4 regions of the Streptomyces cynarae genome follow, and region 3 is predicted to be linked to each of the others. Evidence: riboswitches for the same ligand, from Rfam matches in the RefSeq annotation. Region 3 holds a riboswitch; each other region holds the start of a gene.
The links. Region 3 has a riboswitch for cyclic di-AMP ahead of N8I84_RS23505 (transglycosylase SLT domain-containing protein). Riboswitches for the same ligand answer to the same signal wherever they lie in the genome.
Positions count from the first base shown of each region.

Region 1 (7,177 bases), 190 kb from region 3:
CCGCCGCCTGGCGGTTGTCCACGCGCTCGGCGAACGCGGCGTTGTCGAGGTATTGCCCGGGATCCGAGGAGAGCAGCAGCCGCACCGCGGGGTCGAGGCCCCCGTCGCGGTACTGCGCCGCCGCCGAGGAACCCAGGGCGTCCCGGGCGGAGTTCAGCCGGTCCGTGCGGCGGGCCGCCTCGTCCCGCAGGGCGTTCAGCCGTTTCTGCGCCGCCTCCGCCTGTTCCTCGGCGCCGTCGTACTTCTGGGTGGCGGCCTCCGCCTCCTGGTACAGCTTGTCGACCTTGGCCTTGACCTGGGCCGGCGAGAGGGGCGGCTCGGCGTGCCCCGTGCCGTCGAAACCGGTCGCGGTAGCCGCTCCCGCGAGGGCGATCGTGGCGGCGGTGCGGGCCGTGCCGCCCCCGAGCGAACGCTGTCTGGGCTTGCGGTGCGCTGCCACCTGGACGTCACGTCCTTTCGTACGACCGCCGGGGCCGCGGGCGGTGTCACGCGTCCGGCGGCGGTCCGCACAGGGGGAACAGGCCGCCGCCGGACCTTCTCGGCGGTGGTGCCCGACGGCCGCCCCTGGCCCGGGCGGCGATGGGGAGCCGGGCACCTGGGGGAGGACGCTAAACCCGTCCGTGATGCGATGGTGACCGGATGTACGGAAGTGGCCCGACCGGACTGACGGTGACCGTATGTGACCGCGATCCCGATGCCGGGTCGCCGTCTTCACGCTCTGCGATGACCAATGCGGCGCATCCGGCGCACCGGGCGGCCGTCGAGTGCTATAGGGCGCATATATGCGGCCGATCCGGAGGGCCGAGCGAGCGGCGTCACATCCGCCGGGGCGGTGTCAGCGGGCACAGACGCGCTGATTAGGCTCCGGCCCCATGGACGTACTCATCCACCTCTTCGTCGGGCTGCACATCGTCGGCATCGCCGCGCTCCTCGGCGGCTTCCTCACCCAGATGAAGGCGCTGGGCAAGGGCACGGCCCGCTTCGTGCCCGCCATGCTGCACGGCGCGCTGACCATGCTGGTCACGGGGGTGGCGCTGGTCGGCCTCAACCAGGCGGACCACCACTCGGTCAACACGATCAAGATCGGGATCAAGCTGGCCCTGCTGATCGTCATCCTGGGCCTGGTCTATGTGAAGCGGGACGAGGAGACCGTCGAGAAGCCCCTCTTCGGCCTCGTCGGCGCCGCGACCCTGGCGAACATCTTCATCGCCGTGCTCTGGACCTGACGCCGTCCACGGCGGACGCGACCGCTCCGGCGAGGACCAGGAGCCAGGCGGCCACCGCGATCCACAGCAACACCCGGCCGAGGCCGCGCAGCCACGGCACGCCGACGGAGGAGGCGACGGACAGCGCCGCCACCGCCGTCATCCCCATCGGGAACACGGTCGACCAGCGCCGGACGTCGTAGCGGAACCGGGGCCGCAGCACCTCCGCCACCGCCAGGACGACGTAGCAGGCCAGGGCGAGGACGAGGAGGGCGACGGTCACACCGCGCAGGACGCCGCTGTCGTCGTTGTTCCACAAGTAGGGCCCTTTGTGCGCGGCGCTCATGAGCTGCGAACCGGCCAGCGCCGAGAGGGCGAGTGCGCCACCTGAGATCCACTGGTCGCCCGGCCCGGTCACCACCTGCCGAGGGTCGAAGCAGCCCAGCCCGATCAGGTAGAACACCAGCCCGAACCAGAAGAACACCAGCGCCGTGTGGGCGAGCCAGGCCACCCCCTCGGCCGCCGCGAGCACCGCCCCGAGCATCGCGATCCCCTCCGTCGCCACGCACCCGAGGAACACCGCGCCGGGCATCCGGCGCTCCCAGTCCGGCACGGTCAACGGGACCAGGCAGGCCCAGAGCACCACGGCCAGTGCGAGCAGTGCCTCGGCGAGCGGCTGCCCGTTCAGAGCGGACACCCCTGAGCCCAGCACGGTGGTCGCCGGCACCATGGTGAGCGCGGCCGGCGAGCCGGCCCGGGCCCGCCACTGCTCCCGGTCCCACAGCAGTTGCAGGGCGATGTCGGCGGCGAGCCCCAGCCAGGCGGCACCCGCCAGGACCAGGGCGAGGCGGGAGAGGATCTGCTGGCCGGTCAGGTGGAGCCCGACCGACAGGATGCCGGTCGCCATGACGGCGGACCCGGTGGCGGGCGGACGCGGCGCCCACCAGGTGCGCAGCGCGGAGGTGCCTGACATGCGCCCGATGCTAGGGACGCGCACACGGGTTGCGTACGGGGGCACGCGCGCGAGGACGGAAAACAACCCCACGCGCGCGTGCCGGACGGCGGGCGTCCCCACGCGCACCTGCTCGGCGAGCGTGGGTCAGGCCGGGCGCACCACGCTGTGGATGATCGGCGCGCCCCCGTAGTAGATCGACTCCTCGCGGACGTACGCCCCCGGCTTCGGCGCGTGGATCATCATGCCGTTGCCGATGTAGAGGCCGACATGGCTGATGTCGTCGTAGAAGAAGATCAGATCACCGGGCTGCGCGTCGGCGAGCGGGACCGTCGTGCCCACGTTCACCTGGTCGTAGGTGGTGCGCGGCAGTGACACCCCGGCAGCCTTCCAGGCGGCCTGGGTCAGGCCCGAGCAGTCGTACGAGCCGGGCCCGGTGGCGCCCCACACATACGGCTTGCCGATCTGGGCACGGGCGAACGCCAGCGCTTTGGCGGCTTTCGTCGCGTACGAGGGGTCTATGGAGTCCGTGGCCCCCGTGGGGGAGCCCGGCGAGCCGGTCGTCGTGGTGGTGGGGGCCGTGGGGGGCGACTGTTGCTGTGCCGCCTGCTGCCGCGCCAACTCCTGCGCCTGCCGCTGCGCCTCCTCCTGCTTCTTCTTCTCCAGCGCGGCGAGCCGTGCCCTCTCCTGCGCGGTCAGCTCGGACAGCAGGTCCCGCGCGTCGGCGAGCTTCTTCTGCACCTCCGCCTTGGCCGCCCGGAGCCTCAGCCGCGACTCGGTGAGCGACCGCAGGCTCTCGGTGGCCTCCTGCCGCTTCCTCATCGTCGCGGCCTGCTCGGTGACGTACTCGTCGACCGCTTCCTTCTGACGGCTGGTGAGCCGGCTCATCAGCTGGGCCTGGTCGAAGTAGTCCTGCGGCGTGTCGGCCAGCAGGAAGGTGGCCGTGTCGGGGGCCGCCTCCCCGGTGCGGTACTGCGCCGCGGCGAACGAACCCAGCCGGTCCCGCGCCTCGTTGAGCTTCTGGGTGCGTCTTGCGACGTCGTCGAGGAGCGCGGAGACGCGTCCCCGCTGCTGGTCGCTCTTCTCCTTCGCCGCGTCGTACTGCTCGGTGGCGGACTCGGCGCGGCGGTAGAGGTCGTCGACCTTCTTCTCGACCTCCTCGACGCTGGGCCCGCCGTCGGCGGAGGGCGCGGCGTTGGCGGTCTGCGAGAGCAGGGCCACGGAGGTGAGGGCTGCCGTCGCCAGGGCGGGGGTCCGTATGCCGGCGATACGCGTGCCCGCGGGGCGCGCCTTGCGGTGCGGCGCCATGAAAGGCGTCTCCTTCCGTAGTCCGCCTACCGAGTTAGCTGTCGGGTTCGGGCGGGTGGTTCCGGAAGGTGTGCCCTACGGCCGTGCCGCGCAGGGCGGCCGGCCGATTCACCCCAAGGTCGGTTGGGTCCCCGGCTCCGGCTGTCCATCGGGCACCGGACTCGGCGGAGGCCGCACGGCCCGGCGACGTTCGCCGGTGGTGGTCGTACGACCCGCCCGGCACGGTAGCCAACTGGTGTGGCTGCTGTGAAGGTTGATGCGTGATATGCCCGATACGTTTTTGTGACCTTCACGCCGGCAGCGCTTTCCGGGCGCGCAGGGTGAGCGGGTGATTCCTGCCGGTGGCAATGGCCCGGGCGGTCGCTTCCGAGGCGGAGTTTCCGGGGTGGCGGCGGGCTGTCGGTGGGGCGGCCTAGACTCGGAGAGCGATGAGCAGCCTCTTTGACGACAGCTTCCTGGCGGACCTCAAGGCCACTCCGGCCCACGAGGAGGAGCCCCCGCCGCCCGAGGACCAGCACGCTCCGGAGCCTGTTCCGGACGATCTGTTCGGCGGGAAGTTCGACCTGCCACCGGACAGGGACGCGTACTACCGCAACGGCACGCACCGCCCTGCCGTCGACATGGCGGCGCTGCTGGAGGGGCTGAACGAGAACCAGCGCGCGGCCGTCGTGCACGCCGGTTCCCCGCTGCTCATCGTGGCCGGCGCCGGCTCCGGCAAGACGCGTGTGCTCACCCACCGCATCGCGTACCTGCTGGCCGAGCGGGGCGTCCACCCCGGGCAGATCCTCGCGATCACCTTCACCAACAAGGCCGCGGGCGAGATGAAGGAGCGGGTCGAGCAGCTCGTCGGCCCGCGCGCGAACGCGATGTGGGTGATGACCTTCCATAGCGCCTGCGTCCGCATCCTGCGCCGGGAGAGCAAGAGGCTCGGCTTCACGTCCTCCTTCTCCATCTACGACGCCGCCGACAGCAAGCGCCTGATGGCCCTCGTCTGCCGTGACCTGGACCTCGACCCCAAGCGCTTCCCGCCCAAGTCCTTCAGCGCCAAGATCTCCAACCTGAAGAACGAGCTGATCGACGAGGAGGACTTCGCCGCCCAGGCGGCCGACGGTTTCGAGAAGACCCTCGCCCAGGCGTACGCGCTCTACCAGTCCCGGCTGCGCGAGGCGAACGCGCTCGACTTCGACGATCTGATCATGACGACGGTCAATCTGCTGCGCGCCTTCCCGGACGTCGCCGAGCACTACCGCCGCCGTTTCCGCCACGTCCTCGTCGACGAGTACCAGGACACCAACCACGCCCAGTACGCCCTGGTGCGCGAACTCGTGGGCACCCGCGCGCACGACGAGGACGTCCCGCCCAACGAGCACGACGTCCCGCCCGCCGAGCTGTGCGTCGTCGGCGACGCCGACCAGTCGATCTACGCCTTCCGCGGCGCGACCATCCGCAACATCCTCCAGTTCGAGGAGGACTACCCGGACGCCACGACGATCCTGCTGGAGCAGAACTACCGCTCCACGCAGACGATCCTCTCCGCCGCCAACGCGGTCATCGAGCGCAACGAGTCCCGCCGTCCGAAGAACCTGTGGACCAACGCGGGCGCCGGCGCCCGGATCACCGGCTACGTCGCCGACACCGAGCACGACGAGGCGCAGTTCGTCGCCGACGAGATAGACCGCCTCACGGACGCGGGCGAGGCCAAGGCCGGGGACGTCGCCGTCTTCTACCGCACCAACGCACAGTCCCGTGTCTTCGAAGAGGTCTTCATCCGCGTCGGCCTGCCCTACAAGGTCGTCGGCGGCGTCCGCTTCTACGAGCGCAAGGAGGTCCGGGACGTCCTGGCCTACCTGCGGGTGCTGGCGAACCCGGAGGACTCCGTGCCGCTGCGGCGCATCCTGAACGTGCCCAAGCGGGGCATCGGCGAGCGCGCCGAGGCGATGATCGACGCCCTCGCCCAGCGCGAGAAGATCAGCTTCTCGCAGGCCCTTCGCCGCGTCGACGAGGCGTACGGCATGGCGGCCCGCTCCACCAACGCGGTCAAGCGGTTCAACACGCTGATGGAGGAGCTGCGCACGATCGTGGAGTCGGGCGCCGGACCGGCCACGGTCCTCGAGGCCGTCCTCGAACGCACCGGCTACCTCGCCGAGTTGCAGTCCTCGACCGACCCCCAGGACGAGACCCGGATCGAGAACCTTCAGGAACTCGCCGCCGTCGCCCTGGAGTTCGAACAGGAGCGCGGCGAGGGAGCGGAGACCGCAGGGGCTGCCGTCCCGGGCGGCACTCTGGCCGACTTCCTGGAGCAGGTCGCACTCGTCGCCGACTCCGACCAGATTCCCGACGGGGAAGAGGGTGACGGCGTCATCACGCTGATGACCCTGCACACCGCGAAGGGCCTCGAGTTCCCGGTGGTCTTCCTGACCGGCATGGAGGACGGCGTCTTCCCGCACATGCGCGCGCTCGGGCAGACCAAGGAACTGGAGGAGGAGCGGCGCTTGGCGTACGTCGGCATCACGCGTGCGCGGGAGCGGCTCTACCTGACGCGGTCGGCCATGCGCAGCGCCTGGGGCCAGCCGTCGTACAACCCGCCCTCGCGGTTCCTGGAGGAGATCCCGGAGCAGCACGTGGAGTGGAAGCGGAAGGGTGGTTCCTTCGCGGCGCCGTCGTCCGGGCCGCTCTCGGGGGTGGCGGCCTCGCTGTCGTCGTCCCGTTCGCGCTCGTCGGCAGCGGGCGCGTCCGGGTTCGCCACGCGCCGGGGCGGGGCGACGGAGCGGCCGGTGGTCTCGCTGGCGGTGGGCGACCGTGTCACCCATGACCAGTTCGGCCTCGGGACGGTCGTCGCTGTGAAGGGCACGGGGTCGAACGCGGAGGCGACGATCGACTTCGGGGATGAGAAGCCGAAGCGGCTGCTGCTGCGGTACGCGCCGGTGGAGAAGCTGTAGCCCCGCTTCCGGGCCCTCGCTGAACGGCGGGGGCTCGCCGCGGAGCCGGTCGGTCTGGTGAGCCGGTCGACAACCAGTCGTTCGGGGAGCCGGTCGGTCGAGCCGAGTCGGTCAGGTCGGGTCGAGCCCGTGGCTGCGCAGCCACGGCAGCGGGTCTATCGCGGCGCCTCCGCTGGGGCGCACCTCGAAGTGGAGGTGGGGGCCGGTGGAGTTGCCCGAGTTGCCGGAGTACGCGATCGGCTGACCGGCCTTCACGGTCGTACCGGCGGGGACCCGGTAGCTGGACAGGTGGCAGTACCAGGTCTGCGTACCGTCCTTGGCGGTCAGGATCAGCATGTTGCCGTACGCGCTGTTCCACTTGGTCTGCACGGTGCCGTCGGTCGCGGCCATCACCGTCGTCCCGTACGCCACCGGGAAGTCGATGCCGGTGTGCACGGACATCCAGTTGACACCCGCCTGGCCGAAGTAGGCGCTGAGGCCCCTCTGCAGGACCGGCAGCGCGAACTTGGGGCGAAGCCGCTCCTTGAGCGCCGCCTCGGCCGCCGCCTTCTTCTGCTCGGCCACTTGCTGGGCCTTGAGGTCGATACGTTCCTGGGTGCGACTCGCCCGGTCCGCGAAGTCGTTCGCGCCGGCCGAGAGGTTCGCGAGCTGGGAGTCCAGCTTCTTGTTGGCGGCGGACGGCTTCACCGGTGTGTCGGCGGCGCTCGCCGTGGTGTCCTTGCCGTCGTTCCCGCCCACGCCGACGGTCGCCGCGGCGATCCCGGCGACCCCCA
Region 1 is NZ_CP106793.1:5,307,450-5,314,626, forward strand. It holds partial or broken gene N8I84_RS24410 (NlpC/P60 family protein) at 1-439, opposite strand, end outside; gene N8I84_RS24415 (hypothetical protein) at 873-1,226, shown strand; gene N8I84_RS24420 (tellurite resistance/C4-dicarboxylate transporter family protein) at 1,204-2,178, opposite strand; gene N8I84_RS24425 (C40 family peptidase) at 2,305-3,465, opposite strand; cyclic di-AMP (ydaO/yuaA leader) riboswitch at 3,474-3,642, opposite strand; gene pcrA (DNA helicase PcrA) at 3,894-6,404, shown strand; gene N8I84_RS24435 (M23 family metallopeptidase) at 6,516-7,177, opposite strand, start outside.
Region 1: it holds a riboswitch for cyclic di-AMP, as region 3 does, so the genes downstream of both, N8I84_RS24425 (C40 family peptidase) here and N8I84_RS23505 (transglycosylase SLT domain-containing protein) in region 3, are expected to answer to the same signal.

Region 2 (7,177 bases), 1.4 Mb from region 3:
GGGCAGGCCGTCGGTACCGATGCGGTCATAGCGTACGGTTGCGATGAACTCGCCGCCGACCGTGGCCGCGAGTCCCACCCTGTCCACAAAGTCGTGGTGCGTGAAGCGGTGGACGTCCTTGGCGGACAGGCGCGGGTACGGCGCGAAGAAGCGGTAGTACTTCGACTCGTCCGAGACCTGCTCATAGAAGCTGACGAGGCGCTCGGCGTCATCGACGGTGATGGGCCTGATGCGCGCGGTGCCGCCGTCGCGCAGCACCACGTCGGCCTCCCAGTGGGCGGGGTACTCGTGCCGGTCCGACGTGGTCTGCATGGGCCCCAGAGTAAGGCTCGCGTCCCTAAGCGGCGCGAGGCAGGCTGAGGGGGCCGGCCCCGGCCCGCCGGGGACGGGACGATGCCCTTCCGGGCACGCTTCACCTATGGAACACTGGTCTAGACAACCCTGATACACCTGAAGGGCAGCAACACATGGCTGAGCGCCGCGTCAACGTCGGCTGGGCCGAGGGTCTCCACGCCCGCCCCGCCTCCATCTTCGTCCGGGCAGCCACGGCCTCCGGCATCCCGGTGACGATCGCCAAGGCGGGCGGTACCCCCGTCAACGCCGCGTCCATGCTGGCGGTTCTGGGCCTCGGCGCCCAGGGCGGCGAGGAGATCGTCCTGGCCTCCGACGCGGAGGGTGCGGACGCCGCGCTCGACCGCCTGGCCAAGCTGGTCGCCGAGGGCCTCGAGGAACTCCCCGAGACCGTCTGACCCTTCGGGCAAGCAGCACCCCGCTTCAGCCGCGTCGCCTCCATGGCGGCGCGGCTGTCGTCGTGCCGGGCAGCTCCCGTCCGGAGGGCGACAGCCGGCGGTGACCACAGTCACGGCGCAGGGAACGGCGAGGAACGGCGAGGAACGGCGCACGCAAGAAAAAACGGCCCACGGTGTATTCGTCAGCGCGAATAAAAGCGCACACGACATACCGGAACAGCGCACGTCAAATTTATGGACGCACGCGAAAAACAGGCAGCCGAAAACAGGGCCTCAGCCGAATATCCCTCTTTGTATACGGCGCCTGTGTTAATGCCGGAGTGCCGACATGTTTACGGGGTGTTGCGAGGTCCTCACACGGTCCGCGCGGTCCGTCCCGCCGGGAAAGCGGAGCCGGTGGGCGGCCGTGGAGCGTTCCGTGTGCAGCGCCGTGATCGCCCGCGCCCGCTCGCCGTCCCCGCGCGCGACGGCGTCCACGATGCCGCCGTGCTCGGCCCAGGACTCCACTGGGTCGACCGGTGCGTCGACCGCGTACATCCATGTGATCTTGTGCCGCAGCTGGGCGAGCGTCGAGGTCAGCGCGGGGCTCCCACAGGCCTGCGCCAGCGTCTCGTGGAACCAGCCGCCCAGGGAGCGCAGATCCTCGCTGTGGCCCCTCCTGGCCCGCTCCTGGCCCAGTCTGACCAGGCCGCGCAGCACCTTGAGGTGGGCCTCGGTACGCCGCTGCGCGGCTCGCGCGGCCCCGAGCGGCTCCAGCAGCATCCGCATCTCCAGCAGGTCGGCGGCCTCCTGCTCGGTGGGTTCCGCCACACACGCGCCCGCGTGCCGGCGGGTGACCACGAAGCCCTCGGCCTCCAGGGTGCGCAGCGCCTCGCGCACGGGGACGCGGGAGACGCCGTAGCGGCGCGCGAGGAGTTCCTCGGTGAGCCGGCCGCCGCGCTCGTAGACACCCGCGACGATGTCATCACGGATCGCCGTGCAGACCGCGTGCGCCGGAATACGCATGACCGACCTCCGCCTTAATCCCCGCGAAACGTACGCGATTGACGCGTGTTCAACCGACTCTATTGCAGTGGGCGGGAAATTCCGACGGCGGGTCGGAATCCAGGGATTTTTTTTGGACACACAGCCGTTCGAAAGCCGACGACGGCCCCGGCTGATCAGCCGGGGCCGTCGGGTGCGGGCGCGCCCGTCGCGGGCGCGGGCCGTCAGACGTTCACGCCGTGCGAGCGCAGGTAGGCCACGGGGTCGATGTCCGAGCCGTACTCGGGAGTGGTACGGGCCTCGAAGTGCAGGTGCGGCCCGGTGGTGTTGCCGGTGGACCCGGCGAGGGCTATCTGCTGGCCGGGGACGACCCTCTGGCCCACGGAGACCCCGATGGACGACAGGTGGCCGTACTGGGTGTAGGTGCCGTCGTTCATCCTGATGACGATCTGGTTGCCGTACGCGCCGCCCCAGCCGGTCTGGACGACGGTGCCGGCGCCGACGGCGTGCACGGGCGTGCCCGTGGCGGCGTGGAAGTCGATGCCGGTGTGGGAGCCGGAGGACCACAGGGAGCCGCCGGTCTTGTAACCGGTGGACACGTAGGAGTTGGAGATCGGCGGCACGAACGCGTTGAGACGCCGGCGCTCGGCCTCGCGTGCGGCCCGCTCCTTGGCCTCGCGCTCCTGGCGCGCCTTCTCGGCGGCCTTCCTGCGCGCGGCCTCCTCGGCCTGCTTCTGTTCGGCGGCCTGCTTCTGGGCGGCGGCCTGTGCGTCGATCTTCTCGGCGACCGAGTCGCCGAGGGTGACGGTCTGGAGCAGCCCGGTCTGCTCGACGGGGGCGCCGGCGGCGAGGGCCGGGGCGGCCAGGGTGCCGATGACACCGCTGGTGGTGAGCGCTGCCACGCCGACGGCGTTCGCAGTCGTACGCTTCACACGGCTCGGGCGACGGTGCTTCCCGGTGGCGCAGGTGAACGCCATGAAGTGGCTGGTCCTTTCCTTCCCTCTCGCCTACCGGGTTAGCTGACGGGTTCGGAGCAGGAAGGTCTCCTACGGGCTCGCGCCCGATTCACCCCAGGGACTGCGGTTTTGGGTCCCCGGCTCCCCTGGCTCGCGCCGTACGGGGACTCGGCGATGACTGTCCGGTGCCGCGGGTGCGGCGCACTGCCTGACGGACAGCCCGAATGACGCTAAGGGGACCGTCTTTCAATCAGCAAACGGAGGACGGGGTTTGTAGCGCATCCCACAGGGCAGAGAGGCAACCTCTGTGGCAATACGGACAAACCCGCCAATGGGCGGGGCCCTGGTGACACGGAAAGTCACCAGGGCCCCGGGACGGGCGCGGCGCACGCGCGCGTACGGTTCGCTCTACTCGGCGGCGACGACGCTCACTTCGCCGATACCGAGCGCCTCGACGGGTTCCTTGATCTGCGCGGCGTCGCCCACCAGCACGGTGACCAGACGGTCCACCGGGAAGGCGTTCACCACGGCCGCGGTGGCCTCCACCGTGCCCGTAGCGGCCAGCTGCTGATACAGCGTCGACTGGTAGTCGTCCGGCAGGTGCTGCTCGACCTGGTCGGCGAGCGTGCTCGCGACGGCCGCCGCCGTCTCGAACTTCAGCGGTGCCACCCCCACCAGGTTCTGTACGGCGACGTCGCGCTCGGCGTCCGTCAGGCCCTCGGCGGCGAGGGTGCGCAGCACCTTCCACAGGTCGTCGAGCGCCGGGCCGGTGTTCGGCGTGTCGACGGAGCCGCTGATGGCGAGCATCGCGGCGCCCGTGCCGTCGGGCGCGGAGCGCAGCACCTGCCCGAAGGCCCGCACCCCGTAGGTGTAGCCCTTCTCCTCGCGCAGGACGCGGTCCAGGCGGGAGGTGAGGGTGCCCCCGAGGCAGTACGTGCCGAGCACCTGCGCGGGCCACACGCGGTCGTGACGGTCGGGCCCGACACGGCCGATGAGCAGCTGGGTCTGGACGGCGCCGGGCCGGTCCACGATGATCACGCGGCCGGTGTCGTCGGCGGTCACCGGGGGCACCGGACGCGGCTTGGACGGCTCCCCCGTCCAGGCGCCGAGGGTGTCACCGAGGAGCTCGTCCAGATCGATCCCGGTGAGGTCGCCGACCACGACCGCGGTGGACGTCGCGGGGCGCACAAACCGCTCGTAGAAGGCGCGGACGGCCGCGGCGTCGATGTTCGCGACCGTCTCCTCGGTGCCCTGGCGCGGGCGCGACATGCGCGAGGACACCGGGAACAACTCCTTGGAGAGTTCCTTGGCGGCGCGGCGGGCCGGGTTGGCCATCTCGTGCGGGATCTCGTCGAGGCGGTTGCGCACCAGGCGCTCCACCTCGCTGTCCGCGAACGCCGGCGACCTCAGGGCGTCGGCGAGCAGTCCGAGCGCCTTGGGGAGGCGGGAGACCGGCACCTCCAGGGAGAGGCGGACGCCGGGGTGGTCGGCGTGCGAGTCGAGGGTGGCGCCGCAGCGCTCGAGCTCGGCGGCGAACTCCTCGGCGGAGTGCTTGTCGGTGCCCTCGGAGAAGGCGCGCGCCATGATCGTGGCGACGCCGTCGAGGCCGGCCGGCTCGGCGTCCAGGGGCGCGTCGAGGAGCACCTCGACGGCGACGACCTGCTGACCGGGCCGGTGGCAGCGCAGCACGGTCAGGCCGTTGTCCAGCGTGCCGCGCTCGGGCGCCGGGAACGCCCAGGGCCGGGCCTCGCCGGGCTGGGGCTGCGGGTGGAACTCCATGGTCGCGAGCTCGGTCACTTCGCCGACTCCTCGGTCTCGTCGGTGGTCTCGGCTGCTTCCGGGGCCCCGGCCTCTTCCGCGACCGGTTCGTACACGAGCACCGCGCGGTTGTCGGGGCGCAGGCGGGCCTTGGCGATCTCCTGCACCTCCTCGGCGGTGACCTCGAGCACGCGCTTCACGGCGGTCAGGGCGAGCTGGGGGTCACCGAACAGCACGGCGTACCGACACAGTTCGTCCGCGCGGCCCGCGACCGTGCCGAGCCGGTCCAGCCACTCGCGCTCCAACTGCGCCTGGGCGCGCTCCATTTCCTCGGCCGTCGGGCCCCGCTCGGCGAACCGGGCGAGTTCCTCGTCGATGGCGGCCTCGATGACGGGCACCTCGACGTCGCCGGAGGTCTTCACGTCCAGCCACCCCAGCGAGGGCGCCCCGGCGAGCCGCAGCAGGCCGAAGCCGGCGGCGACGGCGGTGCGGTCACGCCGCACGAGCCGGTTGTACAGGCGGGAGGACTCGCCGCCGCCGAGGATCGTGAGCGCCACGTCGGCCGCGTCGCACGCGCGTGTGCCGTCGTGCGGCAGCCGGTAGGCGGCCATCAGGGCGCGCGCCGGAACCTCCTCCTCGACGACCTCGCGCAGTTGCTCGCCGATGACCTCGGGCAGCGAGCCGTCGCGCGGCTGCGGCTTGCCGTCGTGGGACGGGATGGACCCGAAGTACTTCTCGATCCAGGCGAGGGTCTGCTGGGGGTCGATGTCGCCGACGACGGACAGCACCGCGTTGTTCGGTGCGTAGTAGGTGCGGAAGAACGCGCGTGCGTCCTCCAGGGTCGCCGCGTCCAGATCGGCCATCGACCCGATCGGCGTGTGGTGGTAGGGGTGGCCCTCCGGGTAGGCGAGCGCGGTCAGCCTCTCGAAGGCGGTGCCGTAGGGGACGTTGTCGTAGCGCTGGCGGCGCTCGTTCTTCACGACGTCCCGCTGGTTCTCCATGGACTCGTCGTCGAGCGCGGCGAGCAGGGAGCCCATGCGGTCGGCCTCCAGCCAGAGGGCGAGCTCCAGCTGGTGGGCGGGCATGGTCTCGAAGTAGTTGGTGCGCTCGAAGCTGGTGGTGCCGTTGAGCGAGCCGCCCGCTCCCTGCACCAGCTCGAAGTGGCCGTTGCCCTTGACCTGGGCGGAGCCCTGGAACATCAGGTGTTCGAAGAGGTGGGCGAGACCCGTGCGCCCCTGAACCTCGTGGCGGGAGCCGACGTCGTACCAGAGGCACACCGCCGCGACCGGGGTCAGATGGTCCTCGGAGAGCACCACGCGCAGGCCGTTGGCCAAGCGGTGCTCGGTCGCTGTCAGGCCCCCGGAGCCTGCCTCGGCTGTGGCCGTGTGACCCATGGGCATGTACGTCCCTTCGATCGCGGAAGCTGTCGCGGAAACCGCGGTTTCCTGCCGGTCCTGTCACTGTATGCAAGCGTGCCGACCGGTGGCGAAGTTCCCGGGCGGCGTACGCCGAGAGCGAGACCATGATTACGGGGGGTGGGGGAGGCTCGTCGTTGACGCGTCGGGGGGCCGGGACGCTCGAGATCGCCTACGGGCCGGTTTCAAGACCCCACGGACGGGCCCCGGTCCCCGTTGTCGGTGCGGCGGTCCACAATGGTCGGCGTCAGATTCGTTTCCATGCCCAGCACAGACGGTGAAGGAGCCGGCAGCGATGGCCCGCCGCAGCACGAAGACCCCGCCACCCGACGACTCGTACGAGGAGAAGATCCTCGACATCGACGTCGTGGACGAGATGCAGGGCTCCTTCCTCGAGTACGCGTACTCGGTCATCTACTCAAGGGCCCTGCCGGACGCCCGCGACGGCCTCAAGCCGGTGCACCGGCGGATCGTCTACCAGATGAACGAGATGGGCCTGCGCCCCGACCGCGGCTATGTGAAGTGCGCCCGCGTCGTCGGCGAGGTCATGGGTAAGTTGCATCCGCACGGCGACGCGTCGATCTACGACGCCCTGGTGCGCATGGCCCAGCCCTTCTCGATGCGCGTGCCGCTGGTCGACGGCCACGGCAACTTCGGCTCGCTGGGCAACGACGACCCGCCGGCCGCCATGCGGTACACCGAGTGCCGGATGGCCGAGGCGTCGGGTCTGATGACCGAGTCGATCGACGAGGACACGGTCGACTTCGCGCCCAACTACGACGGCCAGGAGCAGGAGCCGGTGGCCCTGCCCGCCGCCTTCCCGAACCTGCTGGTGAACGGCGCGTCGGGCATCGCGGTCGGCATGGCGACGAACATGCCGCCGCACAACCTGCGCGAGGTGATCGCGGCCGCCCGCCATCTGATCCGGTATCCGAACGCGGACCTGGACGCTCTGATGAAGCACGTCCCGGGCCCGGACCTGCCCACCGGCGGCCGGATCGTGGGGCTGCCCGGGATCCGCGACGCGTACGAGACGGGCCGCGGCACCTTCAGGATGCGGGCCACGGTCTCCGTGGAGGACGTGACGGCGCGCCGCAAGGGCCTCGTCGTCACCGAGCTTCCCTTCACGGTCGGCCCCGAGAAGGTGATCGCCAAGATCAAGGACCTGGTGGGCTCGAAGAAGCTCCAGGGCATCGCCGACGTCAAGGACCTCACCGACCGGGAGCACGGCCTGCGCCTGGTCATCGAGATCAAGAACGGCTTCGTGCCGGAGGCGGTCCTGGAGCAGCTCTACAAGCTGACGCCCATGGAGGAG
Region 2 is NZ_CP106793.1:6,539,248-6,546,424, reverse strand. It holds gene N8I84_RS29735 (bifunctional acetate--CoA ligase family protein/GNAT family N-acetyltransferase) at 1-312, opposite strand, end outside; gene N8I84_RS29730 (HPr family phosphocarrier protein) at 468-749, shown strand; gene N8I84_RS29725 (GntR family transcriptional regulator) at 1,059-1,754, opposite strand; gene N8I84_RS29720 (M23 family metallopeptidase) at 1,958-2,710, opposite strand; cyclic di-AMP (ydaO/yuaA leader) riboswitch at 2,723-2,873, opposite strand; gene N8I84_RS29715 (M16 family metallopeptidase) at 3,098-4,486, opposite strand; gene N8I84_RS29710 (M16 family metallopeptidase) at 4,483-5,847, opposite strand; gene N8I84_RS29705 (DNA gyrase/topoisomerase IV subunit A) at 6,158-7,177, shown strand, end outside.
Region 2: it holds a riboswitch for cyclic di-AMP, as region 3 does, so the genes downstream of both, N8I84_RS29720 (M23 family metallopeptidase) here and N8I84_RS23505 (transglycosylase SLT domain-containing protein) in region 3, are expected to answer to the same signal.

Region 3 (7,177 bases):
TGCGTGCGCCCGGGCGGGGCCACCCGGGCCTCCTCCAGCGCGTCCAGCGGGGTGATCCACGCCGAGACCGACGTGGCGAACGACTTGCCGAGGAACGGCCCGAGCGGCACGTACTCCCAGGCCTGGATGTCCCGCGCAGACCAGTCGTTGAGCAGGCAGAGCCCGAACACGTGGTCGCGGAAGGCCGTGAGCGGCACCGGTCGCCCCAGCCGCGACGGCACGCCCACCACGAAGCCCACCTCCGCCTCGATGTCCAGACGCACGGACGGCCCGAAGACCGGCGCCGGGTCTGTGGGAGCCTTGCGCTGCCCCGACGGCCGCACGACATCCGTGCCCGACACGACCACCGTGCCGGACCGGCCGTGGTAACCGATCGGCAGGTGCTTCCAGTTGGGGGTCAGGGAGTCCGCCGCGTCCGGGCGGAAGATCTGCCCGACGTTGCGGGCGTGGTTCTCGGAGGCGTAGAAGTCGACGTAGTCCGCGACCTCGAAGGGCAGGTGCAGCGTCACCTCGGAGAGCGGGTGCAGCAGCGGCTCCACGGTCTGACGGTGTGCGGGCACCGTCACCCACGCCGTCAGCGCCCGCCGCACATCCGACCAGGTGGTGCGGCCCGCGGCCAGCAGCGGGTTCAGGGAGGGACGCGCCAGCAGGGAGGCGTACGGGGAGCCGAGCGCCGTGGCCGCCGCGCCCGCGTCGAGCACGTGGTCGCCCAGGCGCACGCCGACGCGCCGCTCGTCGGAGCCGGCGGGGGAGAAGACGCCGTAGGGGAGGTTGTGCGGGCCGAAGGGGTCGCCCTCGGGGACGTCGAAGGGGGGCATGGGATGCTGCCTCGCTTTCGTGCACTTCGGATGTGCCGTGCATGGGGGTGCGTTCCAGTGCGTTCCGTATGGTCGCCGCACACGTTACGGGTGAGTCATCTGTCTTGGGCAGTGTCTAAAGAGTTTGCAATGTCCGTATTGGTCTTGTCGGAGGGGGTAATTCCGGCTTAGCGTCCTTTGGGGGACACGGACGGGGTGGGTCCGGTCCGTAGGGGGGACACGTGGGGGGACCCGTGGCCAGGAGCACCGGTGTGCCGTTCGACGCGGACCGCGACGTGCCGGGGCTCATCGTCAAGTTGGGCGACTACCCGCTGCACCACGGCGGGGTCGGGGCGATCCGCAGCCTCGGCCGGCTCGGCATACCGATGTATGCGATCACGGAGGACCGCTACACACCGGCTGCGGCCTCTCGCTATCTGCGGCGCGCCTTCGTATGGCCGACCACCGGGACCGAGAAACCGGAGCGGCTCGTGGAGGGCCTGCTGCGCATCGGGCGCCGTATCGGCCGGCCGACGATCCTCGTCCCGACCGACGAGGAGGCAGCGGTCCTGATCGCCGAGCACCAGGACGCCCTGACCGGAGCCTTCCTCTTCCCGAAGGTGGAGGCGGGGCTCCCGCGCCGCCTCGCCAGCAAACAGGGCCTGCACGAACTGTGCGTGGAACACGGCATCCCGAGTCCCCAGGCCGCCTTCCCGCAGTCGTACGACGACATCCTGCGCTTCGCCGACAAGGCCCGCTTCCCGCTCGTGGCGAAGAACCGCGAGGCGTTCGTGCGCCGCGAACGGCCCGCGGTGGGCGGCACGACGAAGATCGCCACCCGTGAGGGGCTGCTCAGGCTCGCCCGCGACTGGGGTGAGCACCCGGGCGTGATCCTCCAGGAGTACCTGCCCCGGGAGCAGGCCGAGGACTGGATCGTGCACGCCTACTTCGACCAGGACTCCACCCCGCTCGCCCTGTTCACCGGCGTCAAGGTGCGCTCCTGGCCGCCCCACGCGGGCATGACGGCGAACGCGTACGTCGTGGAGAACCCGGAACTCGCCGATCTCGCCGCACGTTTCATCAAACAGATCGGCTTCACCGGCATCGTCGACCTCGACCTGCGCTTCGACCGGCGCGACGGACGGTACAAACTGCTCGACTTCAACCCCCGCATGGGCGCCCAGTTCCGGCTCTTCGAGAACGAGTCGGGTGTGGACGTCGTCCGCGCCATGCACCTGGACCTGACCGGCCGCGCCGTACCGGAGGGGGAACAGCGCGCCGGCCATCGGTACATCGTGGAGAACATCGACCTGCCCGCCCTGCTGGCCTACCGCCGCAGCGGCTACACGACACCGCACGCACCGGCCCGTGCGAGCGGCACGGAACTGGCCTGGTTCGCGGGGGACGACCCGCTGCCGTTCGTCACGATGCTCGCGCGCTTCGTGCGGCCGGGCGCGAAGCACCTGTATCAGCTGTGGCGGACCAACCGCCGCGGCGGCACGACCCGTACGTCGTAGGCGTACGACCGGTACGCCACGGGCGTACGCGCTCCACCACGAAGTAGGCACGTCGCGTCCTGGGGAGGGACTTCGTGATTCAACCGGTAGCAGTCATCGGTGCCGGGCCGTTCGGCCTGTCCACCGCCGCCCATCTGCGCGGGCGCGGTATCCCGGTCCGCGTCTTCGGCGAGCCCATGGTCAGCTGGCGCGACAACATGCCCGCGGGCATGCTCCTGAAGTCCACCCCGGTCGCCTCGAACATCGACGCGCCCCAGCGCGGCCACACCCTGGCCGACTACTGCGACGCGGCGGGCATCCCCCGGCTGGTGACGGACGAGGACATCATCCCGGTCGAGACGTTCATCGCGTACGGGGAGTGGTTCCAGCAGAAGCTGGTGCCGGAGCTGGAGCGGGTCCGGGTGGTCTCCGTGGACCGCCGCAAGGACGGTGGCTTCGATCTCAAGCTGGACTCGGGCGAGTTGTTCACCGCTCGGGCGGTCGTGGTGGCGACCGGCCTGTCGGGCCTCGCCCACCTCCCGCCGGAGCTGGCCGCCGCGGCAGCCGACGGCCCCACGCCCACCGGTCCGGTCTCGCACAGCTCCCAGCACCATGACCTCGGCAGGTTCGCCGGCAAGGAGCTGCTGGTCGTCGGCGCCGGCCAGTCAGCGCTGGAGACGGCGGCGCTGGCGGCCGAGGCGGGCGCACGGGTGCGCGTGGTGGCGCGCGGGCAGGGCAGGGTCGCCTTCGGCGCGCCTCCGTGGGACCAGCCGAAGCTGCGCCCCGAGTCGCCCTTCGGCCGTGCCTGGTCCCTGTGGGCGCTGAGCTACTACCCCCACCCGTACCGCTTCCTGCCCGCCCGGACCCGCCACTACCTGGTGCGCCGCGTCCTCGGCCCGCTCGGCGCGTGGTGGCTGCGCGACCGCTTCCAGGAGAACGTCCAGGTGCGCGAGGTCGTCGGCATCCTCAGCGCGTCCGTGGCGGACGGCAGCCCGACCCTGACGGTCCGGACCCACACGGGCCGCACGGAGGAGATGACCGCGGACCACGTCATCGCCGCGACCGGCTACCGCGTGGACATCTCCGCGATGGACTTCCTGGGCCATGAGCTGCGCACACGCCTGGCGGTGAGCCGGGGCGCCCCGAAGCTCGGCGCGGGCCATGTGTCCTCGGTCCCGGGCCTGTACTTCACGGGCCTGCCGGCGGCGGCCTCCTACGGACCGGTGATGAGGTTCGTCTGCGGCACGGAGTTCGCGTCGGCGCGCCTGGCGAAGCATCTGGCGACGGCCCACGGCTGACCCCGGCCGACCACCGGACCACCGCGTGGCCCTTCCCCTCGGAAGGGCCACGGTTGTCGAGACGGATGCCGAGCGGTTCTCGGCAGCGGGGAGCGGAGGTCGGCCGGTTCACGGCGGGGTGGCCGTACGTCGGCTGGTTCGCGGTGAGTCGTGGGGGTGTTCCATCCGTATTCTCTGATCATGGCCGCACCCCTCGCATATTCACTCATCGCCACTGACCTGGACGGGACGCTGCTGCGCGGTGACGACACGCTCTCCGACCGGTCGAGGGACGCGCTGGCGCGGGCCGCCGCGGCCGGCGCGCAGCACCTCGTGGTGACGGGGCGTCCGGCGCCCAGGGTGCGGCCGCTGCTCGACGACCTCGGCGGCAGGGGGCTCGCGGTGTGCGGACAGGGCGCGCAGGTGTACGACGTCGGCGCGGACCGGCTGCTGTTCTCCGTCACCTTGGACCGGGAGTTGGCCGAGACCGCGCTCGGCAAGATCGAGGCCGAGGTGGGGCAGGTGTACGCGGCCGTCGACCAGGACGGCGTGGACGGGCTCACTCTCATCGAACCCGGCTACCGGATGCCGCACCCCACGCTGCCCGCGGTGCGGGTGCAACGGCGCGACGACCTGTGGTGCGCGCCCATCAGCAAGGTGCTGCTGCGCCATCACAGCCTGACCGACGACGAGTTGGCGACGGCGGCGCGCAGCGCGGTCGGTTCACTGGCGACGGTCACCATGTCCGGGCCCGGCACGGTCGAACTCCAGCCGTGCGGCATCACCAAGGCGACGGGGCTCGCGCTCGCCGCCGAGTTTCTGGGCCTGGGGCCGTCCCAGACCATCGCGTTCGGCGACATGCCGAACGACATCCCGATGTTCGACTGGGCCGCGCACGGCGTCGCCATGGCGAACGCGCACCCCGAACTCAAGGCGGTCGCCGACGAGATCACGAAATCGAACGAGGACGACGGCATCGCCGTCGTCCTCGAACGACTCTTCAGGGGCCGCTAGACCTCGGCCTCGGCCTCCGCCTCAGCCCGGTACGCGCGGCGCACAGCGTCAGTAGGCGCTGTGGACGTTGTCGATGGAGCCGTACCGGTGGGCGGCGTAGTTGCACGCGGCCGTGATGTTCGCCACCGGGTCGTAGATGTTCCAGGACGTGCCCGGCACGTGGTACGCGCGGAAGGTCGGGTCGATGACCTGGAGGAGGCCCTTGGACGGGATGCCCATCCGGGCGTTGGAGTCCCAGAGGTTGATGGCGGACGGGTTGCCCGACGACTCACGCATCACGTTGCGGTAGATGCCGTAGTAGGAGCCGGGGATCCTGTGCTGCCGCATGACGACCAGCGACTGACGGATCCAGCTGTCGAGGTTTCCGGCGCGCGTCGTCACGGTCTTGGCGGCGGCGGTCGTGGTCGTCGCGGAGGTGGGGGTCGCGGCGGAAGCGCTGGTCGCTCCCAGGACCGGAAGGGCCAGAACGGCGGCACCCGTCCCCGCGACAGCGAGGGCACGGGTGAGGCGCGCGGCCTTGGAGCGGCGGTCCCGACGGCGTGCGGGCAGGGCGAAAGCGGGCATGTCGTAGTCCTCTCCGGCGCCTGCGAGGTGAGCTGTCGGGTTCGGGCTGGGAGGTGCCCGGCCGTGTCCTCGGTGTCGAGGAATCGGCTTCACCCCAAGCCGTTCCGGCGCTGTGTCCGGTCCGGCGACTTACCTGGGTCCCCCGCTCCTGCCGTGGTGGTCAATGGATCGCGGGCGGCGGCAGGATTCGGCGTTCCGCTCGGATCGATTGGGAAGGTATGCGAGAGCACATGTCGGGAACAAGCCTCGAAGTCACACTCAGAGGTAAATGACCATGAAATGCGGGAATAAGGGATGTGATCCATATTGTTGAACACAGTTCAACTTGGCATAAGCAAATGGGAAGTTGGGATTCCGCATGCTCCGCACCACCTGTCGGTGGCGTGAGCTAATTCACTCGCGCCCTCCTCGATCGGCATGCCTAATTCGAGGCCCTGGGGCGGCAATTCGGACAAAAGGTTCGGCAGATGCCTTCAGGTGACGGTTTTCATGAGGGCGAAATATGGCAATTCGGACATTGCTCGGGTCTACGGGGATCGCACCCCCGGATCGGAAGGCGTGACCGGCGTCACGCGTCATGCCATCTCGTCCCGCCCCATGGATCTGTACGCGCGCGTGCCTGGAGGTTCCGCGCGTCCCCGTTGAGGCCGGGGGTGCGCCCGGCCGGGTGATGGTGCCGAGCGGGGCGGCCGGGGGCCGCGTGGCCCCGCGGGAGGCCTTGGGGGTGCCGGGCTGCTCCGGAGGCGGGATGCGAGGGGTGTTTCCGGGGGCCGGTGCGCGTCGCCGGCCACCGGGAGGGGCGGCTTTCCGCTATGTCGCTCCAAACCCGCTCGTATCACCTGATCAAGAACATGCCTCTCGTGATCCGATACGGCCCGGCCTGGAAGAGCGGGCACTCGTGGTGATCGAAACCCGACCGGATACGCTGACTTGAGTGATGGCGGCGACAGATCGACAAACTCGGTGAGCCGAGTCGTCCAGGCGACGTCATCGATCAAGTGACCGACCTCGATACCGACCGTGTGATCGTCAGCAGACGTCAGCAGACAGGAGACCTCACGTGACCGTCGTCGGGCCGTTCGGGCTGAGCGTGCGGGACCAGGCTCTGGAAGCCGATGTCCAGGCCGGATTGGCCGCTGTCGAGGAAGGGCTGCTCGACGCCACGAAGAGCGAGGTGCCCTTCATCACCGAGGCCGCGCAGCATCTCGTGCGCGCGGGCGGGAAGCGGTTCCGGCCGCTGCTCGTGATGCTCGCGGCACAGTTCGGTGACCCGTACGCGCCGGGGGTCGTCCCCTCGGCCGTGGTCGTGGAGCTCACCCACCTCGCCACGCTGTACCACGACGACGTGATGGACGAGGCCGATGTGCGGCGCGGGGTGGCCAGCGCGAACAGCCGCTGGGGCAACTCGGTGGCGGTACTCACCGGAGACTTCCTGTTCGCCCGCGCGTCCCACATCCTGGCCGACCTCGGCCCGGAGGCGGTCCGTATCCAGGCGGAGGCGTTCGAGCGGCTCGTCACCGGCCAGATCCTGGAGACGGCGGGCCCGCGGGACGGCCGTGACCCGGTGGAGCACTACCTCGACGTCCTCTCCGGCAAGACGGGCTCCCTGGTGGCGGTGGCGTGCCGCTTCGGCGCGATGATGTCGGGCGCCGACGAGACGGTCGTCGACGTGCTGACGCAGTACGGCGAGCGTCTCGGCGTGGCGTTCCAGCTGGCCGACGACGTCCTGGACATCGCCTCCGACTCCCACGAGTCCGGCAAGACGCCGGGGACGGACCTGCGCGAGGGCATCGCGACCCTCCCGGTCCTGCGCCTGCGCGAGCGTGCCCAGCGGCACGGGCTGCCGGAGGACGTCGCCCTGTGCGAGCTGCTGGACTCCGACCTCACGGACGACGCCCGCCATGCCGACGCCCTCGCCCGCCTCCGGGTCCACCCGGCCCTCGAGCAGGCCCGGCGCGACGCCGTCCGCTATGCGCAGGACGCCCGCTCGGCCCTGGCGCCGCTGCCGGACTGCGGCGCGAAGGCGGCC
Region 3 is NZ_CP106793.1:5,120,523-5,127,699, forward strand. It holds gene fahA (fumarylacetoacetase) at 1-818, opposite strand, end outside; gene N8I84_RS23490 (carboxylate--amine ligase) at 1,070-2,314, shown strand; gene N8I84_RS23495 (FAD-dependent oxidoreductase) at 2,389-3,591, shown strand; gene N8I84_RS23500 (HAD family hydrolase) at 3,772-4,584, shown strand; gene N8I84_RS23505 (transglycosylase SLT domain-containing protein) at 4,633-5,148, opposite strand; cyclic di-AMP (ydaO/yuaA leader) riboswitch at 5,153-5,351, opposite strand; gene N8I84_RS23510 (polyprenyl synthetase family protein) at 6,209-7,177, shown strand, end outside.

Region 4 (7,177 bases), 1.4 Mb from region 3:
CGCGGGGTGGGCGGCGGAGGGGTTTCCATGGCTCTCTTTCGGGCTGTCTTTCTCATGGGTGCGTAGGGGTGCGGGGGGATGCGTCCGGGCGCGTGACGGGCGCGTCAGGGCGCGGTGCGCTCACCGGTCGGACCGTCGGCCCTGTCCGCCTTGTCGGCCCTGTCCACCGCGTCCCAGAGACCGGCGTACCAGGGGCGTACGGCCGTCGTCCGGTCCGCGCGCGACGGCTTGACCGCGTCCGGGTCGATCATGATGTAGCCGGTCTCCCCCGGCATCACATAGTGCAGCCGCTGCCGGATCTGCTGCTTCGCGTAGGCGTCGTCCTGCCAGCGCGCCTTCAGGTCACGCAGCTGTTCGACGCGCTTGCGGGCCTGCTCCTGCTGCCGCTCCAGGTCGGCGATCTCGCCGCGCTGGGAGACGTACTGCCGCATCGGGTAGGCCAGCGCCACGATCAGCGAGCACAGGACGAGGGCGAGGAGCGCGGCGCGGCCGGTGAGCCGGGAGCGGCGGGCCTGGCGCCGGGTCTGGGAGCGGTAGACCCGGGCGGCCGTCTGCTCGCCGAGCAGCCTGAGCCTGGTCGCGGTGGAGAACCGGTCGCGGTCCTTCCCGGCCATGTCTCCCGCCTCCCCTTCACACGCGCGTACGTCCCCGCACACGGTACGGGACCGAGTACGGGGACGTACGTACGACCGGCCAAGCCTTGCTCGGGCTTGTCCCAGCGGCTTGCTCCGGCCTCGTCTCAGCCCTTGAAGCGCGGGAAGGCCGAGCGGCCGGCGTACACCGCGGCGTCGTCGAGGATCTCCTCGATGCGCAGCAGCTGGTTGTACTTGGCGACGCGCTCGGAGCGGGCCGGGGCACCGGTCTTGATCTGGCCGCAGTTGGTGGCGACGGCCAGGTCGGCGATGGTGACGTCCTCGGTCTCGCCGGAGCGGTGGGACATCATGCACTTGAAGCCGTTGCGCTGGGCCAGCTCGACGGCGTCCAGGGTCTCGGTCAGCGAACCGATCTGGTTGACCTTGACCAGCAGGGCGTTGGCCGCGCCCTCCTCGATGCCGCGGGCGAGACGCTCGGGGTTGGTGACGAACAGGTCGTCGCCGACCAGCTGGACCTTGTCGCCGAGCTTGTCGGTGATGACCTTCCAGCCGGCCCAGTCGTCCTCGAACAGCGGGTCCTCGATGGAGACGAGCGGGTAGGCCGCGACGAGCTCCTCGTAGTACTCCGTCATCTCGGCGGCGGAGCGCTCCTTGCCCTCGAAGAGGTACTTGCCGTCCTTGTAGAACTCGGAGGCGGCGACGTCGAGGGCGAGGGCGATCTGCTGGCCGGGGGCGTAGCCGGCCTCCTTGATGGCCTCGAGGATCAGGTCGAGGGCCTCACGGTTGGAGCCGAGGTTCGGGGCGAAGCCGCCCTCGTCGCCGAGGCCGGTGGCGAGGCCCTTGCTCTTCAGGACCTTCTTCAGCGTGTGGTAGACCTCGGTGCCCCAGCGCAGCGCCTCGGAGAAGGACTCCGCGCCGATCGGGGCGATCATGAACTCCTGGATGTCCACGTTGGAGTCGGCGTGCGAGCCGCCGTTCAGGATGTTCATCATCGGCACCGGCAGCAGGTGCGCGTTCGGGCCGCCCAGGTAGCGGAACAGGGGCAGGTCGCTGGCCTCGGAGGCGGCGTGGGCGACGGCGAGGGAGACGCCGAGGATCGCGTTGGCGCCGAGGGAGCCCTTGTTGTCGGTGGCGTCCAGGTCCATCATCGCCTGGTCGATCAGGCGCTGCTCGGTGGCGTCGTAGCCGACCAGCTCCGGGCCGATCTGCTCGATGACGGCGAGGACGGCCTTCTCGACACCCTTGCCCTGGTAGCGGTTCGGGTCACCGTCGCGCAGCTCGATGGCCTCGAAGGCGCCGGTGGAGGCGCCGGACGGGACGGCGGCACGACCCGTGCTGCCGTCGTCGAGGCCGACCTCGACCTCGACCGTGGGGTTGCCTCGGGAGTCCAGGATTTCCCGGGCTACGACGACGTCGATGGACGGCACGAGCATCTCCTTCTTGGATGTGACGCTGGAAGTGCGGGGCTGTGTGCCTTGCGGCTGTGCCTTGCGACTAGAGCCTAACCGCCCCGGGCTGTCGGCCGGCCTACCGACCGTCCCGTGGACAGGGTGACGGTACACATTGTTCCTGTCCGGAACAAAGGGTCGGGGGGAAAGTGAGGTGAAATCCGCGCGGCCGGGCGGCGAAGCGGCCGGACGACAAAGGGGCCGGACAGCAGAAAGCCCCGCTCCGGCGCGTACGGGGGAACACGCACCGGAGCGGGGAGCCCGTGGGGACGGGGGTGGAGCCTCACGTGACCCCACGGTGGGGTCACGCCCGGGAGGGGCCTGTGGCCCGGCTACCGGGTGGCTGTCACTTCAGGTGCAGCTGCTGGCCCGGGTAGATCAGGTCGGCGTCCTGAATGATGTCCTTGTTCAGGTCGAAGAGCTTCTTCCAGCCGCCCTGGACGTGGTGGCTCGCGGCGATCGAGCTGAGGGTGTCGCCCTTGACCACCTTGTACTCGCCGTCACCCTTCTTGACCTTCTGGCCGGTCGGGGTGGTGACGGTCTTCTTCGGGGCCGGGCGCTGCGCGGAGCGGTTGGCGGCCTGCTGCTCGGTCGAGCGGGTGGTGGTGCTCTTCGGGGTGGCGCTCTTCGCGCTGCTCGAGGAGCCGCCGGCCGCGGAACCGTTGTACGTGGCGCTGGTCAGGCCCTTGCCGCACACCGGCCAGGCGCCCTTGCCCTGGCCCGCGAGGACCTTCTCGGCGACGGCTATCTGCTGGCCCTCGGTGGCCAGGTCGGCGCGGGAGGCGTAGGCGGTGCCGCCGTACGCGGCCCAGGTGGAGTTGGTGAACTGCAGACCGCCGTAGAAGCCGTTGCCGGTGTTGATGTGCCAGTTGCCGCCGGACTCGCACTGGGCGACGGCGTCCCACTGGGCGGCGGTGGCCGCGGAGGCGTTCCCGGCCGCGAGGAGCGGGCCGGCGATGGCAGCGCCGGCGACACCGGCGAGCGCGATGGCACGGGTGGCCTTGGACGAGCGGCGGTGCTTGCCGTTGCCGGAACACAGCATGGTTCGTTCCCCTCACCGACGCCTGCGAGGTGAGCTGTCGGGTTCGGGCCGGTTGAGTTGCCCGGCCGTGCCCCTTGCGAGACACGGCTTCACCCCGAGCCGCTTCCGGTCAACTCCCGGACGCGGCGCCTACCTTGGGTCCCCCGCTCCTGCCTACGGCGCTTGACGCGACGACTGTTCCCGTACGGCCGCTGGCAGGATTCGGCGTTGCGACCGCGGGGGCTCGCTGTGGCGAGCGATCACGACCGTAAGCAGTCGATCGCCGGAATTTCAAAGACGATCAGGGCTTATGAGACTCATATCTCACTTTCACCAAACAGGACATTCACCGCGAAGTGGGTCGCGAACTTCCGCCACACAAGGGGCAGTTCAGGACGACCCGCCGACCGGACCGGCGTCGAGCGCAAGGCTCTGACCGGGGAGGATGAGGTTCGGGTCGGCACCGACCGTCTGCTTGTTCACCTCGTACAGCGCCGCCCATCCGCCGCTGAGGTCAAGGGAGTCGGCGATGGACGACAGATTGTCCCCGGGGCGAACGGTGTACGAGCCGTCGACGGCGTCGCGCGCGTCCGCGGTGCCGCGTGAGGCGTGCCGGCCGGACCCGTCCGACGCACGGCCGTCCGCGGCACCCTCTTCGGCGTTGTCGCCGCGATGGCGACCGGCACCCGAGGTCTCGGTCGAACTCACCCCCGGCAAGCCATTCTTCTGTGCCGACTCGTCCGACTCGTCGCTCTTCGTCGCCGCCGTCGGCGCACCCCCGGACCGCTGTGCGCTCTTGGTGGTGTCGGCGGTCGACGCCCCGGACGAGGGCGAGGACGAGGAGACTGAAGCGGACGAAGAAGGCGACGGAGTGGCCGACGCGGATGATCCAGACGAGTCGGACAGGCCGGAGTCGAGACCGGAATCAAGGCCGGAGTCGAGGCCGGAATCGGAGGACGATCCGCCGCCGGACGACGAGTCCCCGGCGAGACCCGTGTCGACGTCGGCGGAGCCGGAGTCCTTGCTCAGGCCGTTCAGCAGGCCGCAGGTGCCCCAGGCCCCGACGCCCCGGGCCGCCAGGACCTTCTCGGCGACGGCGATCTGCTGCGAACGGCTCGCCTGGTCGGGGCTCGGCGCGTAGTCGAGACCGCCGTGCTTGTCCCAGTCGTCCTGCGTCAACTGCAACCCGCCGTAGCGGCCGTTGCCGGTGTCCGCGCTCCATGAGCCGCCGCTGACGCACTCCGCGACCTGGTCCCAGGTGGTGCCGGTGGCCGCGCTCGCGCCGGTGGCGCCGAGCAGCGGGATCGCGATCGCTGATCCGGTCACCCCTGCCGCGACGAGGAGAGCCGGAGCCTGACGGGGGCGACGGTGACGACCGTTCCCGGAGAGCATGCGGTTGCCTTTCACACGACAGCATCGACCGACGCGACGGCCGTGGCGTGCGAACCGCCGCGTTGCTGCGTGAACGTATCGGCACTAGATCGCTTGTCACAAGTTAATGCAGCGTAGATCACGTGAAGATCACAGAGGTGAGATCCTGTCACCTTCTTGTGACCATCGGCGTGTTCGCCGTGTCATGTCCGGCTGTCGGCGGGACGTTCGTGACCTTTCTCCGGTACCGGGGTGAACGCCACGGGCAGCGTGCGCAGGCCCCGCATGATGAGTCCGCCGCGCCAGCGCAACGCGGACTGGTCGACCGCGAGCCGCAGGTCCGGCAGGCGGGTCAGGAGCGTGGCGAGCGCCGTCTGTCCCTCCAGGCGGGCCAGGGGCGCGCCCAGGCAGTAGTGGATGCCGTGCCCGTACCCGAGGTGCTGGTTGTCGCGGCGGGAGAGGTCGAGGACGTCCGGGTCGGCGAACCGCGCCGGGTCCCGGTCCGCGGCGGCCAGGACCACCAGGACGGGGTCGCCGGGGGCGATGTCCTGCCCGCCGACGGTGAGCGGCCGGGTGGCGAACCGCCAGGTGGCCAGTTCCACCGGGCCGTCGTAGCGCAGCAGCTCCTCGACGCCCGTCTCGAGCAGGTCGCGTTCCCCGGCGGCGAGCGACCGCTGCAGACGGGCCCGCTGCCCGGGGTGCCCGAGAAGCGCGAACGTGCCGTTCCCGATGAGGTTGACAGTGGTCTCGAACCCGGCGAAGAGCAGGATGAAGGCCATCGCGGCGGCCTCGTTCTCGGTGAGGTGCTCGCCGTGGTCGGAGGCGCGGATGAGCCCGGATATGAGGTCCTCGCCGGGGCCGGGCTCGGCGGGCAGCGCCTGGCGCTTGCGGTGGATGAGGTCGGCGAGGTAGCCGCGCATCTTCTTCACGGACCGCGCGACGCCGCCTCGCGGTCCTCCACCGTGGCGGATCATCATCCCGGCCCAGTCCCGGAAGTCGTCCTGGTCCTCGCGCGGGACGCCGAGCATGTCGCAGATGGCGTAGATGGGGAGGGGGAAGGCGAACTCGTGGATGAGGTCGGCCTCTCCCCTGCCCGCGAACCGGTCGATGAGCTGGTCGGTGAGTTCCTGGACCCGCGGCGCGAACTCCGCGACACGCCGGGGCGTGAAGGCCTTGGAGACCAGCCGGCGCAGCCGGGTGTGGTCCGGGGGGTCGATGTTGAGCAGATGGGTCATCAGCTCCGCCTTGCGCTCGCCGGGGATGCCGGTCTTGCCCTTGGCGTGCGCGGGCTCGTCGTGATGCGCCGGGTTCTTGCTCAGCCGCGGGTCGGCCAGGGCCTGTTTGGCATCCGCGTACCGGGTGACCAGCCAGGCCTCCACACCGCTCGGCAGCCTCGTCCGGTGCACGGGGGCGTGCTCACGCAGCCAGGCGTAGGCGGGGTAGGGGTCGGCGGCGAACTCCCAGGTGAACAGTTCGGGGGCCGGGGAGGCGGTCTGGCCGTTCACTGCTTCGAGCCCCCGCTCTCCACCTCCCGGATCGCGTCCCGGTACGCGCGTGCCGCCGCGCGCAGGGCCGCCTCCGGGTCCACGCCCTCCGCCTCCGCGCGCGCGGCCAGCGCCAGCAACTCGTAGCCGATGCCGTCGCCCTGCGGGAGCGGGACCTGTAGACCCGCCGTGCGGACGCGGGAGTGCAGCTTCGCGGCGAGGGCGAGGCCCGGCTGGCCGAGCGGGATGCCCTCCGTCACCGACGTGCGCCGCTTCTCGACCGCCTTGGTCCGCAGCCAGTGCTCCTTGACCTCCTCCGGCGTCGTCGCGGTCTCGTCCCCGAACACGTGCGGGTGGCGGTGGATCAGCTTGGCGACGATGCCGCCCGCCACGTCGTCGATGGAGAAGGGCGCCTCAGGGTGCTCCTCGGCTATCCGGGCGTGGAAGACGACCTGGAGCAGGACGTCGCCCAGCTCCTCCCGCAGCTCCTCGCGGTCGCCCGCCTCGATCGCCTCGACCAGTTCGTACGCCTCCTCGATGCCGTACTTGGCCAGGCCCAGGTGGGTCTGCCGGGACGACCAGGGGCACTCGGCGCGGATGCGGTCCATGACCTGCACCAGGTCCAGGAGACGGGCGCCCGGGAGGTCGTACGACGCGGGCAGCAGCTCCAGCTCCGGCATCTGGACGCGGCCCGATCCTGCGAGGCGCGCCAGGCCGTCCGTCAGCGCGGGCTCGCCCTCACCCGTGGCGACGACGACCACCGTGCGGCCGCCGGCGCAGGCGTCGACCAGCTCCTGCGCGCTCGGGGCGGCCTCCTCGACCGCTATGCCCGCCTCGCGCAGATAGGGCAGCTGCGGGTGCGCGCCGTCCGCGCACAGGACCCGGTCGGCGGCGTGCAGTGCCTGCCAGGCGGGCCAGGACAGGAGGCCGGGCGCGACCCGGTGGCTGGTGGTGAGCAGGACGATCCGGCCGGGCTCGGCGGTCGCCTCCGGTCCCGGGGCCGCTTCGAAGCTGGTTGCGTTCACCCTCCGAACGTAACGCACGCCACGGACGGCCCCCGGAGTCGTCCACAGGCATGGGCCCATCGCCGCCGGAGTCGTCCACAGGCCCGAACACCGCTCCCGGACGCCCGCCTACCGGCCCCGCTCCCGAACCGCCCGTCTACGCCGTCTGCTGCGCAGCCGCCGCCGTGACCTCCTTGACCCACGGGGTCTTCGCGTCCGCCAGGCTGCTCTTCTGCACGTCCCAGGTGCCGTAGCG
Region 4 is NZ_CP106793.1:3,694,303-3,701,479, forward strand. It holds gene N8I84_RS17010 (DUF501 domain-containing protein) at 1-29, opposite strand, end outside; gene N8I84_RS17015 (FtsB family cell division protein) at 105-614, opposite strand; gene eno (phosphopyruvate hydratase) at 740-2,026, opposite strand; gene N8I84_RS17025 (LysM peptidoglycan-binding domain-containing protein) at 2,388-3,083, opposite strand; cyclic di-AMP (ydaO/yuaA leader) riboswitch at 3,088-3,254, opposite strand; gene N8I84_RS17030 (LysM peptidoglycan-binding domain-containing protein) at 3,453-4,454, opposite strand; gene N8I84_RS17035 (cytochrome P450 family protein) at 4,637-5,938, opposite strand; gene N8I84_RS17040 (nucleoside triphosphate pyrophosphohydrolase) at 5,935-6,942, opposite strand; gene N8I84_RS17045 (SurA N-terminal domain-containing protein) at 7,079-7,177, opposite strand, start outside.
Region 4: it holds a riboswitch for cyclic di-AMP, as region 3 does, so the genes downstream of both, N8I84_RS17025 (LysM peptidoglycan-binding domain-containing protein) here and N8I84_RS23505 (transglycosylase SLT domain-containing protein) in region 3, are expected to answer to the same signal.